Regions from separate parts of the Vibrio kyushuensis genome, predicted to be linked through region 3. Evidence: predicted binding sites of a transcription regulator. Region 3 holds the regulator's gene; each other region holds the start of a gene.
The links. Region 3 encodes MetJ, which represses methionine synthesis genes. Its sites were predicted from a motif close to TTAGACNTNTANANGTCTAA; they were not measured.

Region 1 (5,099 bases), 180 kb from region 3:
TGCTTACTATTTCCACGAGAAATCTTGGCAGCGTAAACACGCTACAAAGTACGATTCAACTTGGCAATGCGCACACAGATGTTAGTACTGAATCAGTTTAACGGGATGTAATTATGGATCTCTTGCATGACTTGCTGAGCATAAGTTGGATATTCGGCCTCATCAATTAAACCGACATGGTACGTTCGATGGCTGTTTTCTAACTGAACGTCCAATAGATAACATTGTGATTCATTATAATTGTCGATGTTAAGAAAAATAGGAGCGTCTAGTTGGAAGACCGCATTTGTTTTGGATGCTCGCACATCAATAGGAAGGCGATACGTCATGCCATTGAATTTAATCAGAGCTGAAATTAGACCCGGTTTAAAGGCGGTAAAATTAAGATGCACTAACACCTCACAACCACCCACTTGGTGATTGACCAGTTCCGTTTTGACGTCATCGATACGAACGGACGGTAACACCTCTAAATAGGGCGTATACCAAATACCGATACGACTTTCAGGCTCTATTGACTCATTAAGAGAAAATGGTGTGTCGATTTCCTCGTCATCCTCTAGTAGCCAATCTTCTTCTTGTTCAAGAAACAGTATTTCAAATCGATTTCGACCTAATTGAAGATACGGCAGAATATCTTTTCGATAGCTCTCATGAAACTCTTCACAATCAAACACCGCCTCTCCATTGACTCTAATTTCGGCATGATAACCAATGCCTGAGATGACGAGATCAATAGCTGAGTTAGCCAGCATCGCTTCGTCTACCTCAATATCGTGCATCAAATGCCACTCTTGCTCTGCAATTACTTCTTCAGACAGATCATTAGGTAAAACTGTACTCAATGGGGCAGGAAAAAGAATGTCTTCTTGAGGAATTGACAGATCAGTCAATGGGGATAATTGCCAGAGGCCAGCTAGAGAGATTTGCATAATAAAATTGCGCTAGATCAAAGTTCGTAGAGTATAAGGAATACCTAAGGTTAAAGATATAGCAAAAATGAATAGAACAAAAAAGGCCTAGCAAACTGCTAGGCCTTCGATATCAGAAATCTCGCTTAAATTAAGCCAGTAACTCTTTTGCTGTATTCACAACGTTCTCAGTTGTGAAACCGAACATCTTGAATAGCTCACCTGCAGGTGCAGATTCGCCAAATGTTGTCATACCGATGATCTTGCCACCAAAACCAACGTACTTATACCAGAAGTCAGCAATACCCGCTTCGATAGCAATACGAGCTGTTACATCTGATGGAAGTACCGCTTCACGGTATGCTGCGTCTTGCTTATCGAATGCATCTGTTGATGGCATTGAAACAACACGTACCTGCTTACCTTCCGCAGTCAGTTCAGCCGCTGCCGCTACAGCAAGTTCAATTTCAGAACCTGTTGCGATTAAGATTAACTCAGGCTTAGCTTCGCAATCTTTCAGGATGTAAGCACCCTTAGCGATGTCAGCAACTTGTGCCTCTGTACGCTCTTGCTGTGCAAGGTTTTGACGAGAGAAAATTAGAGATGTAGGACCATCTTTACGCTCAACTGCTAGTTTCCATGCTACTGCAGATTCAACTTGGTCACATGGACGCCATGTGCTCATGTTTGGTGTTAGACGCAGTGATGCAATTTGCTCAACAGGTTGGTGTGTTGGACCATCTTCGCCAAGACCAATTGAGTCATGCGTGTAAACTTGAATGTTCTGAACTTTCATCAGAGCAGCCATGCGCATTGCATTACGTGCGTATTCCATAAACATTAGGAACGTTGCGCCGTATGGTACGAAACCACCGTGCAGAGCCATACCGTTCATGATAGCCGTCATACCGAACTCACGCACACCGTAATGAATGTAGTTACCTGAAGCATCATCAGCAGTCAGTGACTTAGAACCAGACCACATAGTTAGGTTAGATGGTGCAAGGTCAGCAGAGCCGCCCATGAACTCAGGAAGCATTTGACCAAATGCTTCTAATGCATTTTGTGATGCTTTACGTGATGCAATGTTTGCAGGGTTCGCTTGAAGGTCCGCAATGATTTTGCTTGTCTTCTCTTCCCACTGTGCTGGAAGCTCGCCATTTACACGACGTTTGAATTCTGCAGCAAGCTCTGGGTGTGCTGCAGCGTATGCGTCAAACTTAGCATTCCAAGCTGCTTCTTTTGCAGCACCAGCTTCTTTCGCATCCCATTCAACAGAGATGTCTGCTGGGATTTCGAAAGGACCATGTGCCCAACCTAGTGCTTTCTTAGTCGCTACAATTTCATCAGCGCCTAGTGGAGCACCGTGACAGTCGTGCGTACCCGCTTTATTAGGAGAACCAAAACCAATCACTGTTTTAGTACAAATAAGCGTAGGACGAGGATCAGCTTTAGCAGCGATGATTGCGGCATTAATCGCTTCAGAATCATGACCATCAACAGCAGGGATTACGTGCCAACCGTACGCTTCAAAACGCTTAGGTGTATCGTCAGAGAACCAACCTTCAACTTCACCATCAATAGAGATGCCGTTGTCATCCCAGAAAGCAACCAACTTACCAAGACCCAGCGTACCCGCTAGAGAACATGCTTCATGAGAGATACCTTCCATCAGACAGCCATCACCCATGAATGCATAGGTGAAGTGATCAACGATGTCGTGACCTTCTTTATTGAATTGCGCTGCTAGAGACTTTTCAGCCAACGCCATACCAACAGCATTCGTGATGCCTTGGCCTAGTGGGCCAGTTGTCGTTTCGATACCAGGTGCGTAACCATACTCAGGGTGACCAGGAGTCTTAGAGTGCAGTTGACGGAAGTTTTTCAAATCTTCAATCGAAAGCTCGTAACCTGCTAGGTGAAGCAGAGAGTAAATCAGCATTGAGCCGTGGCCGTTAGAAAGAATAAAACGGTCGCGATCTGCCCACTCTGGATTTTGTGGGTTGTGGTTCAAGTGACCACGCCAAAGAACTTCAGCGATGTCAGCCATACCCATAGGTGCGCCAGGGTGACCTGAGTTTGCTTGTTGAACGCCGTCCATGCTAAGTGCGCGGATTGCATTGGCTAGATCTTTACGAGAAGGCATGTCTGCTCCTGAGTGCGTATGCGATTTAAAAAATAGTGGAATCTGAATTATTCGTCGAATTCAGGCGTCATATTCTCTCAAAGCCCCCTATTGACTGCAAACGTTTTACTGGAGATTTCGCTCAAATTTCCAACTATTTTCACAACTCTATACATTCACCCAATCAAATCCCAATTTTCATACGCAAACGTTTAGTTATGATATATCCAAAAAAGAACTTGTAATTAGCCGCTGCAAAATTAGAATAGCCGTCTAGATGTAGAAACACCTACAATTAATTATCAAATATTATTGTGGTGAATGCTAAAATTCATCATAAACAACCAAACTAGTGGAGCTCTCATGGCTAAGCACCTATTCACTTCTGAGTCTGTTTCAGAAGGTCATCCAGACAAAATTGCAGACCAAATCTCTGATGCTGTTCTTGATGCCATCATCGAACAAGATCCAAAAGCTCGCGTAGCGTGTGAGACTTACGTAAAAACCGGTATGGTTATGGTTGGCGGTGAAATTACCACATCAGCTTGGGTTGATATCGAAGAGATCACTCGTCAAACCGTTCGTGAAATTGGCTACACGGGTTCAGACATGGGCTTTGATGCCGATTCATGTGCTGTACTTAACACGATTGGTAAGCAGTCTCCTGATATTAACCAAGGCGTTGATAAAGCAGACCCTAAAGATCAAGGCGCTGGCGACCAAGGCATCATGTTTGGTTACGCTACGAATGAAACACCAATTCTAATGCCTGCACCAATTACTTACTCTCACCTTCTTGTTAAAAAGCAAGCTGAAGTACGTAAGAGCGGCAAACTTGATTTCCTTCGTCCAGATGCGAAATCTCAAGTAACGTTCCAATACGACCAAGGTCAAATTGTTGGTATCGATGCTGTTGTTCTTTCAACTCAGCACAGTGATGATATTTCAACACCCGATCTACGTGAAGCGGTAATGGAAGAGATCATCAAGCCAGTACTTCCTTCAGAGTGGATCAATAAAGAGACTAACTTCTTTATTAACCCAACTGGTCGTTTTGTTATCGGCGGCCCAATGGGTGACTGTGGTCTAACAGGTCGTAAGATCATCGTTGATACCTACGGCGGCGCAGCTCGTCACGGTGGCGGTGCATTCTCTGGTAAAGATCCATCAAAAGTAGACCGTTCTGCAGCATACGCGGCGCGTTACGTTGCGAAAAACATCGTTGCGGCTGGCATGGCTGATCGTTGTGAAATCCAACTGTCTTACGCAATCGGCGTTGCTGATCCAACATCAATCATGGTTGAAACGTTTGGTACTGAAAAAGTATCACAAGAAATCATCGTTGAAGCGGTTCGCCAAAACTTCGATCTTCGCCCATACGGCCTACAAGAAATGCTTAACCTTCTTCAACCTATCTACAAGCAGACGGCAGCATACGGTCACTTTGGCCGTGAAGAGTTCCCTTGGGAAGCGACAGATAAAGCAGCAATGCTACGTGAGTTCGCTGGTCTTAAGTAACTAGCAACTACCGACTCAAAACATAGAGCCCTTGCATATTTGCAGGGGCTTTCTTGTTTTAGCTTAATTTTTCATCAAATAATTTGTGTTTTTTTCTATTCCCACCAATAGTTAATAAAGTGTTAAATGTACTTTCTTCTTAAGCAGAAATACTGCCATTGGTGAGTCACACTTTAACCTCAGCCTATTACTTCAATATCAAGCTATTACTTTAAATATAATGGTTACTTAAAACACAACAATTGATGTGGATTGTATTGCAGAGCAAGAGTTCAAACGTTCTACTACTTTGATAAACCACCTCAAATTCGTCAGTCGGCAAGTGAAAGTCGGCAACAATTAACGAGAATAGATCAAGGAGGGTGTATGCCTCGTACGGTAAACCCATCAGAGTTTGAAACAAAAGATAAGAAAATTCCTGATAGTGAATATGCTCGAACACTACCCTGCAATCAGTTGAGCGTATCAGCTCCCTTTCACTGGCTATCATTAGGTTTAAATGACTTTATACGAATGCCTGTAATAAGCATGTTTTATGGAGCCTG
Region 2 (5,099 bases), on a different contig from region 3:
TAATGATGTTAAAGGTGCAAACGTAAGTTTTGTAAACTACTCAGAAGGTAACACTATGGTTGATGTTGGTGCAGCTAACTTGTCTGAGACATCAACAGTGCAAGTCGGCATCTTCAACAAAACATCAAAAATTGAGGGTGTTCAGATCGGTCTGATCAACTGTGCTGATAACGGATTCTTCAAGTGTTTCCCTATCATCAACTTTGCTAAGTAGCTCTGATTTTTCTAAGTTAGCGTTTTTCTAAGTTAGATATCTTACTTTCAAAAGTTGATAAAAATGCCGCTATTAATAGCGGCATTTTTAGTTTCATTTCAAAGCCACTCTAAAGCTATACCGCTTCAGTCCACTCTTTACGTAACGACTTCGCCGCTGACACTAGGTTCGTTAATGCTTGCTCAGTTTCAGGCCAGTTTCGTGTTTTCAAACCGCAATCTGGATTTGCCCATAAACGCTCTGCTGGAATCTTCTCTGCTGCTTTTTTAAGTAGATCTTGAATCCACTCTTCCGATGGAATATTTGGTGAATGAATATCATAGACACCCGGACCAATTTCATTTGGATAGTTAAACTCTTCAAATGCTCTCAGTAGTTCCATATTTGAGCGAGAGGTTTCGATGGTGATCACATCTGCATCTAACGCTGCTACTGAATCAATGATCTCATTGAACTCGCTGTAACACATGTGAGTATGTATTTGAGTCTCAGGTTTTGCACTAGCCGCTGAGATTTTAAAAGCGTCTACCGCCCACTCTAGGTACTCTTTATGATCTTGCTTCTTAAGTGGTAGCCCTTCACGAATCGCTGGTTCATCAATTTGAATTATGTTGATCCCCGCATCTTGTAGGTCAGACACTTCGTCACGCAATGCGAACGCCAATTGCTGGGCGATTTTTTTACGTGAGATATCTTCACGGGGGAAAGTCCAACATAGGATTGTTACAGGCCCTGTAAGCATCCCTTTCATTTTCTTCGATGTTAGAGACTGCGCATAGGTCGTCCAACCCACACTGATTGGCTGTTCACGCTCAATATCGGCAACCACAATTGCAGGTTTAACACAACGAGAGCCATAACTTTGTACCCAACCAAACTTAGTTGTTTGGAACCCAGATAAGTTCTCTGCGAAATACTCAACCATGTCGTTGCGTTCAGCTTCACCGTGCACCAAAACATCTAAATCTAACGCTTCTTGACGTTTTACAGCATCAGCAATATGACCTTTCAGCGCTTGATTATATTCCGTATCGGTTAACTGGCCCTTTTTATGTGCACTACGTTGAGCACGAATTTCACCAGTTTGCGGGAAAGAGCCAATTGTTGTTGTTGGTAGTAAAGGTAAACCAAGCACATTTGCTTGATGTTGAGCACGTGTAGCATACTCTTCACTTCGCTCAGCTAATGCTTTGGTAATGCTATTAATGCGTACTTCCACTTGCGGTTTGTTTACTGCAGTTGATGAACGCCTGGCTACAATTGGCTGGCTATAAGTGTCACAAGCTAGCACCGCATTACTGTCTCCATCAAGTGCTGCGGCAAGTAGTGTTACCTCATCTACTTTCTGTTTTGCAAAAGCAAACCAAGAGCGAACATCTTCACTTAAGTCAGATTCCAACTCTAAATCAACTGGGCTGTGAAGCAGAGAGCACGATGTACCAATCCATAGACGCTCACCTAACTGCACTTTGACTGGCTCTAAACGTTCAATTAAGGCGCTTAAATCGGCTCGCCATACGTTACGGCCATTAATCACACCAGCAGATAGAACCCAATCTTGCGGCAGTTTAGAAAGAACAAGATCAAGCTGCTCTGGTGCGGCTGATAAATCAACGTGTAGTCCCTGAACTGGAAGCTCTACAATTTTGTCAATGGTATCAACGACAGAGTCAAAATACGTGGTAAGCAGTAGTTTTACATCACCTTGAATCACTTGATAGGCTAGTTTGAAAGAGTTTAACCATTTCTCTTCTAACTCAAGCGATAAAATTGGCTCATCAATTTGTACCCATTCAACGCCAAGACCCGCTAGTTTTGACAAGATTGCTTGATAAGCCGTAAGTAAACGCGGCAATAATGTTAAACGATCAAAGCCTGGCTCAACTTCTTTACCTAGGTATAGATAGCTCAAAGGACCAAGCAGAACAGGTTTGACTTTGTGGCCCGCTTTAATCGCTTCATTCACCTCTTCAAACAGCTGTGGCCAACTGACTTCGAAACTATCGTCTTGGCTAAACTCTGGCACAATATAGTGGTAATTGGTATTAAACCATTTCGTCATATCAGACGCGGCATTTCCGCTCTCCTCTTTTACTTCGCTATTCCCATGAGCACTACCGCATCCACACGTATTGCTAGAATGATTTTGAGACTGGCCACGACCCACCTTAAACAGGGTGTCCAAATCAGGAAAGCCATTGTTATGACGCTTAGGCGTATGGCCCAACAGTAATGTTGTGGTTAGCACATGGTCATACCATGCAAAATCCCCTGCTGTGGCAAAGCTTAACTTTGCGTTCTTTTGGAGCTGCCAATTATTCTGGCGAAGTGACGAGCCAACTTCTTTCAGTGCTTTTTGGTCGATCTCTCCACGCCAGTACTGCTCTAATGCAAATTTAAGCTCTCGTTTTTCGCCAATACGTGGGTAACCTAGTATGTGAGTCGTTGTTGTCATGTCCATATTCCTTTTGGTTATTATTTTGCTAAGCAATTCGATTTAGCCTTTAGTCTCTCTAGAATTGAAACCTAGAAGAGCTCTGGATGGCCAAACTATCTCGTTTTTCACAAACATGAACAATCTCCAATTATTCAACTTGTTTATTAATAATTCTCATGTATCCAAACCAATATAGCCATCTAGATGTTTACACTGCTATTGATTAAAGGTAGATTAGAGTTACTAATGACTATTCAAGGAAGATGAGAGGACCTCATGATTGAGCTAAAACATTTGCGTACACTCACCTCGCTAAGAGAAACAGGATCGTTAACCGCAACGGCGACTGCACTGCATTTAACTCAGTCTGCGTTGTCTCATCAGATAAAGGATTTGGAATCTCGGATTGGAGGACAACTGTTTTTACGAAAAACACGTCCTGTTAAATTCACTTCAGAAGGTGAAATATTGCTGAAAGTAGCAAATGAGGTGTTGCCTCAGCTCGCACGAGCTGAAAATGAGCTTGCTAGTTTAAAAGAGGATGTGAATGGTCGATTACATATGGCCATTGAATGCCACTCTTGCTTTCAATGGTTAATGCCTGCCTTAAAGGAGTATCAAATTGCGTGGCCTAGTGTCACCCTTGATTTTTCATCTGGTTTTGGCTTTGAACCTCTACCTGCGCTGATGGCCGGAGAGTTAGATCTAGTAATCACCTCTGATATCCAACCTAGGTCTGAAGTTCATTATGAACCACTGTTTGACTTTGAAATGCGCCTCATTACGTCCACGACTCACCCTCTTGCAAACAAAGATTTCATCGAACCACAAGATATTAGTGATCAAACCATGCTCTCTTATCCCGTACAAAAGCAACGGCTTGATATCGTAAAGCATTTCCTACAACCCGCTAATATTGAGCCTCAAAAGTGGAAACAGGCAGATAATACGTTAATGCTTGTACAAATGGTCTCGGCTGGTTTAGGCGTTGCTGCACTCCCAAACTGGGCAATCAGTGAGTTTTCTCGACAAGGGCTAATTAGTAGCAAGCCATTAGGTGAAGGCCTTTGGCGCAGATTGTTTGCTGCTACCCGAAATTCTGAAAAAGATAAACGCTATCTACAAGCGTTCTTTTCAACGGCCAGACTACAATGTAAAAGCCACCTTGACGGAATCAAGATGGCTTAATCGTTATTAACCGAAAAACAATAACAATAGTTAGGCTAGTATTTATTGCCTACTACTACATGAGCCGATCAAAAGCGTATGAATTCGTTATGGACCAATTTAACGTTCGTACGCTTTAAACTGGTTAGTTAATGGATCGTATTGATAGCCCAACACATCCAACTTCCCAACCAAGTTTTCTACATCCATTTCATACATGCTCACTAGCTCTTCAAAGCTATCGCACTCTATGCGTAATTTTTCATTAACGATACTAAGAAGAATGACGCTATCAAAACGGGATACATTGCTAAGATCCATCACTACGCTCCTCTAGTTCTAAACTCAACAGACTCTAAAAGCGTAGCTGCTATTTTCCAAATATGACGTGATTAAGCTCTAAACTGTCACTAATCCTGACGAAACTGTACTCGCACTTAAGAGCAGTAAAAGACTCACAGTTAACTGCGCTTTATTCACCTCTTTATCCGTCAATAGGTGCCAACATGATACGGCGACACCAAAAAGCAACAGTACAAATAGAGCCACGAGGGGGCTCAGTATCATTGTAAGTTGAGATTCATCTAGCCCATAAATTGTAACCAATGAACAAACAACGAATGCCATAGCCGCTATAACTCCAGCCACAGGTAATACTTTATGAAAAGCTTGTAAACGCGTGCGCGCAACCGTAAGCAATAGATGAGAAAAACTTGCACCTAACAAAAAAATCAACACGAAATAAGCAATAGACTGTGAAAGTTCTGCTTGTTGGCTAACTTGAATCCCAACAAATGAGAGAGCCAAACCGTTGGCGAGATACAACAACCAAATAGGACCTGCATTACGTGTTTTCCCTGTTTGAACTTGCGAGTAAAAATAGAAAATCGCAAATACCACCATAAATACTTCAATTTGCAGTGAAGCAACGGCTAACCATAGTACGCCAATTACAGGTAATGTTTTATGGATACGGCCACGCTGCCCGGGGCAAATATCAGCTTTAACTAAAATGATGGTTAATACTAACTGCGCGCCCAAGAGCATGGCAGGAAAGAGAGAAAGTAGATGATGTACCATAATATCCGCTATTAAAATTGAACAACATATATGTATGGTGGAGATAATAGCAGACTTGCTTTAATTAACTCTACTTTAACAACGCTAAGTGACGTTACATTGCAGCAAAATATTTGAGAAGGTCTTGATGTGTTATAACGCCAAGATATGCCCCCATCTCACCAGTGATCACCCATGGTGGTTGCGCACCTTGTGCTAATA
Region 3 (5,099 bases):
AAGCCATAGCAGTGATTTGGATTCTTGGTTACACCTGCGCCAACAGCAGCCACTAGCGAATAACCTTCCTTGAGTTTAATTTCAGCTTCAATCGCGGCATCTTGCAAGTGGCTTAAAGCACCGCTGGCAATTTCCGCCGTATAAGCAAGGCGAAGTTGGTATTGATCTGCTTGAGCTTCATAGGCAAGCGGCTCTAGTTGAGTACGTTTCAGACTTTGAAGAACTTCTGCTTCTAACCGTTCAAAGTCATGACTATGAGCAAAAGAGAGTTGAATCAGTAGCACTTCATCAAGTGAGGTAATGATTTTTGCTCCGCGACCAGACGCCAGTACACGCTCGATACGTGTAGAGCCTGATTCTGCTTGATAGCTACAGCGCAGGTGAAGATCCATCGAGCTTTGAGCAACAGGCTGTAAAGTGCGGCTATGAAGTACAGGGGCGGCAAGACGTGCTAGCTCACTTGCTTCATCTAAGCGAAGAAGAGGGAGCAGGCAGGCATCGTTTACAATGCGTGGATCAGCGCTATACACGCCAGCTACATCGCTCCAAATGGTAACTTGAGAAACCTCAGCTAGTGCGCCGATCACCGTCGCTGAGTAGTCAGAACCATTGCGGCCAAGCAGTACAGTATGACCTTGGCTATCTTGTGCCATGAAGCCTGTGATCACTACTCGATTGTGAGTGTGTTGAGCGAGTACATCTTTGATTAATGCGTAAGAGCTTGCGCGATCAACTTCAGGTTGAGTACCTGCTTCGGTGCGTAAAAATGCACGCGCATCTTGTGATACGGCATCAAGCTTATGTTGAGTTAATAAATTCGCGAGTAATCGAGCCGACCAAACTTCACCGTGGCCTAAAACAGCGGCACGTTCTGCTTCTGTTAGAGGTGCGGTAAGTTCGCCAAGCGTACTAAATTCGTCATTAATTTGAGCTATTAATTGCTGCTGGGTGTCACCAGTGAGCAGTGTGTTAATCAGTTCAATTTGAAATTTACGCAGTTCTTGTAGTGCTTCATGAGCAAGGCGACCATCTTTTGATAGCGCATCTACAAAAGCAATTAAGCGGTTGGTGGTCTTTCCGGCTGCTGAAACAACAACAAGATCATCACTCTGTGAGTATTCCTTTAGAATATTAACAACGCGCAAGTAGCACTCAGGATTAGCTAGGCTACTGCCACCGAACTTATGTAGCTGACGTGAAACAGTCATTAATTAAGCCTCTTTCTCTGAGTTGTCTTGTTCTGAGTTAACTTGCTTTTCAGTCTTAGCAAAAGCTTGCTTCAAATCGTCAATCAGATCGTCTGCATCTTCTAAACCTACCGATAAACGTAATAGCTGTTGAGAGACACCGGCTTCAGCTAGTGCTTTTTCACCCATCGCTCGGTGAGTCATAGACGCGGGGTGACAAATTAGGCTTTCAACACCACCTAGAGATTCAGCCAGAGAGAATAGCTCTAGCTTGCCAACAAAATATTTTAGTTGTTCAAAGGTTCCGCCAAATTCAAAACTAAGCATTGAACCAAAACCAGATTGTTGCTTCTTAGCAATGTCATGACCAGGGTGGCTTTCAAGACTTGGGTGATAGATGACTTTAACCAATTCTTGTTTTTGCAGTTCCGTTAAAATGGTTTGAGAACTCTCTTCATGAACGCGCATACGGGCACCAAGCGTGCGAATACCGCGCAGCGTCATGTAGCTATCAAACGGTGTGCCCGTTGCACCTATGCAGTTGCCCCACCAAGCCAGCTCTTCAGCGTGCTCTTCTGTTTTAGTGATCACCACGCCGCCAATAACATCAGAGTGACCATTGATGTACTTAGTGGTTGAGTGAATGACAAAGTCTGCACCAAGCTCTAAAGGCTTTTGGAACACAGGTGTTAAAAAGGTATTGTCGACGGCCACTAATGCGCCCACTTCTTTCGCTTTTTCACACGTACGCTCAATATCAACAACACGAACCAAAGGATTAGAAGGAGTTTCAATAAGAATTAGCTTTGGTTTTTTAGCGATAGCGGCGTCAAAGGCTTTAATATCCGATTGATCAACAAACTCAACCTTAAAGTCACCTTTCAGGCTGCGAGTATTGAACAGACGATAAGTACCGCCGTAACAGTCATGAGGCGCGATGATAAGATCATCAGGGCCGATAAAAGCAGAAACCCAAAGGTTCAGCGCTGAAGTGCCACAATTTGTGACGACCGCGCCTTTGCCTGACTCTAATTCAAACAGAGCAGTCTCAAGTAGACCGCGATTTGGATTACCAGAGCGGGTGTAGTCGTACTTAGGCACTTTACCAAAAGCAGGGAAACCATAATTAGTCGAGAGATAAATCGGTGGCACGACAGCGTGATGTTGCGTGTCTGACTCGATACCAGTACGAACTGCGATGGTGGCTGGTTTGCGGGTGCTCATAGGTCCTTCCTTTGTGTATGACTGTACTTAAACCGTACTTATAAAATATGCATAATGACGTTGTAATGATAACTTTTAAAGAGAAACACTACCTAGGTAAGTGACTAGGATATATTTGTTCTATGTTATTCCTACTTCCATTTTTTACACTTTACTTCTCAAAAATGAAGACGTCAACACTTCTAGACGTCTATATGTCTTTGCTTATAGACTTGAATCCGGCTAAAATTGCGCCTTGACTCAAATTACACACAATAAAAACGAAGGTGCGCAATGGCAGACTGGAATGGTGAATACATTAGTCCATACGCGGAACACGGAAAGAAAAGCGAACAAGTAAAGAAAATCACAGTATCGATTCCGCTTAAAGTATTGAAGGTATTGACTGATGAGCGTACACGTCGTCAGATTAATAACTTACGCCATGCGACAAACAGCGAACTTTTATGTGAAGCATTCTTACATGCTTATACAGGCCAACCTGTACCAACGGATGAAGATTTACGAAAAGATCGCCCAGACGATATTCCAGCGGAAGTGAAAGCACTGATGACTGAGATGGGTATTGAGTTTGAAGCCTACGATCAAGAATAAAAAAGGCTCAGCTAACTATTACTTTAATCGTGTAGTTAGCGCAGTAATACTATCGCTTGCTGTACATAAATAAACGGTACAGAAATAAAAAACCGCAGTGACTTTATAAAAAGACTGCGGTTTTTTAATGCCTAGAATACTTTTAGCAAAGAAATACCTTTAGCAAAGAAAGCTGATTAAGACTCCATGTAGTTCGCTGGCATTTCAATGCGAGATACACCAGACTCAACTGCTGCAATCGCGACTGCTTTTGCTACGCGTGGAAGTAGACGTGGGTCCATTGGTTTTGGAATGATGTAACCAGAACCAAACTCAAGGCTATCAACACCCGCCGCTTTTAATACTTCAGCAGGTACTGGTTCTTTTGCAAGTTCACGAATGGCGTCAACAGCTGCAAGCTTCATTTCATCGTTAATCACGCTTGCACGTACATCAAGTGCACCACGGAAAATGAATGGGAAACACAACACGTTATTCACTTGGTTAGGGTAATCAGAGCGACCAGTACCCATGATTAAATCACTGCGTACTTCGTGTGCCAATTCAGGTTTGATCTCTGGATCTGGGTTTGAGCAAGCGAAAACGATTGGCTTATCAGCCATTAGTTTAAGTGCTTCTGGTGGAAGAAGGTTCGGTCCAGATACACCTAAGAACAGATCGGCGCCTTCAATAACATCTTCAAGCGTACGTTTATCTGTGTTGTTGGCAAAACGTTGTTTGTATTCGTTAATGTCGTCACGACGAGTGTGGATCACGCCTTTACGGTCAAGCATGTAGATCTTTTCACGCATCGCGCCACACTTAATCAGTAGCTCCATACAGGCAACGGCCGCAGCGCCAGCGCCAAGACAAACGATAGTAGCTTCTTCAAGCTTCTTACCTTGAAGCTCAATTGCATTCAGCATGCCAGCCGCTGTTACGATAGCAGTACCGTGTTGGTCATCATGGAATACTGGAACATCACAACGCTCAATTAGACGACGTTCAATTTCAAAACAGTCAGGGGCTTTGATGTCTTCTAGGTTGATGCCACCAAAGGTATCAGCGATGTTGGCTACCGTATCAACGAACTCGTCAATGGTGCGGTGTTTCACTTCGATATCAATCGAATCAAGACCTGCAAAGCGTTTGAATAGTAGTGCTTTACCTTCCATTACAGGTTTTGAAGCGATAGGACCTAAGTTACCTAGACCTAAGATTGCCGTACCGTTAGAAATAACTGCGACCATGTTTCCTTTTGCGGTGTACTTGTAGACGTTCTCTACATTCTGTGCGATTTCACGAACAGGTTCAGCAACACCTGGGCTGTATGCTAGCGCTAGGTCTTCAGCAGAATCAGCGGCAGTAGTAAGTGCAATCGCAATCTTACCTGGGTTAGGAAAGGCATGATAATCAAGAGCTTGTTGACGAAAGGCTTCTTGGGCAGATAACTCAGCAGAGTTTTCTTGACGGTTGTCATCGGACATAGGTGCAGGTACTCATCGAAAATGTGACTAAAAGGGGGAAGCATCATTCTAAAGGATGTAAGTCAACCTGCCTAGGTAAGAATGCGACTCATATCATTGCAGGCTGTGAATAGACTGCTGATAAGACCAGATCAAGTTTAATCAAACTAAGTCGTTGAGGTTGTTTGCGATAAAATACTTTAACGTAAAGATAAAATGAAATTATTAGCTATATGAAGTAAATAGATAAGAGGATGGAAAAGGGCCGTAAAAAGGGTAGAAGAGAGGGGGGTAAGGGAACGTGAGGCCATGAAACTAGGAACAACAGAAACAAAAAAGGACGCCTGAGCGTCCTTTTTCTAATTCGGTATAGCTAAAGCTATTACTTGCTTGAAAGAGCACCGAAACGTTTGTTGAACTTATCAACACGGCCGCCTGTATCTACGATACGTTGCTTACCAGTGTAGAATGGGTGACATTTGTCACATACGTCTAGGTGAATTGCTGGCTTAGTTAGAGTTGAGTTGAACTCAAAAGTGTTGCCGCAAGAACAAGTAGCTGAAACTGCTTTGTATTCTGGGTGGATTCCAGTTTTCATGGGATAACCTCAATTAGGCCGTGTCGCCATCCGAGTCTATGCCGGACACCA

Region 1: the regulator MetJ is predicted to act here: its motif matches at 3,302-3,321, upstream of metK (methionine adenosyltransferase).
Region 2: the regulator MetJ is predicted to act here: its motif matches at 2,844-2,863, upstream of metE (5-methyltetrahydropteroyltriglutamate--homocysteine S-methyltransferase).

Annotation. Positions count from the first base shown of each region.
Region 1 covers NZ_JAKJSV010000007.1:45,028-50,126, forward strand. The annotation lists gene L4D20_RS15830 (DUF2061 domain-containing protein) at 1-85, shown strand, start outside; gene L4D20_RS15835 (glycosyl hydrolase 2 galactose-binding domain-containing protein) at 93-932, opposite strand; gene tkt (transketolase) at 1,063-3,057, opposite strand; gene metK (methionine adenosyltransferase) at 3,400-4,554, shown strand; gene L4D20_RS15850 (DUF2189 domain-containing protein) at 4,921-5,099, shown strand, end outside.
Region 2 covers NZ_JAKJSV010000004.1:401,061-406,159, reverse strand. The annotation lists gene L4D20_RS10935 (VC2662 family protein) at 1-214, shown strand, start outside; gene metE (5-methyltetrahydropteroyltriglutamate--homocysteine S-methyltransferase) at 330-2,669, opposite strand; gene metR (HTH-type transcriptional regulator MetR) at 2,928-3,839, shown strand; gene L4D20_RS10920 (DUF4250 domain-containing protein) at 3,939-4,139, opposite strand; gene L4D20_RS10915 (hypothetical protein) at 4,218-4,898, opposite strand; gene L4D20_RS10910 (EAL domain-containing protein) at 4,993-5,099, opposite strand, start outside.
Region 3 covers NZ_JAKJSV010000007.1:227,376-232,474, reverse strand. The annotation lists gene L4D20_RS16810 (bifunctional aspartate kinase/homoserine dehydrogenase II) at 1-1,208, opposite strand, end outside; gene L4D20_RS16805 (O-succinylhomoserine (thiol)-lyase) at 1,212-2,411, opposite strand; gene metJ (met regulon transcriptional regulator MetJ) at 2,685-3,005, shown strand; gene L4D20_RS16795 (malic enzyme-like NAD(P)-binding protein) at 3,182-4,471, opposite strand; gene rpmE (50S ribosomal protein L31) at 4,833-5,048, opposite strand.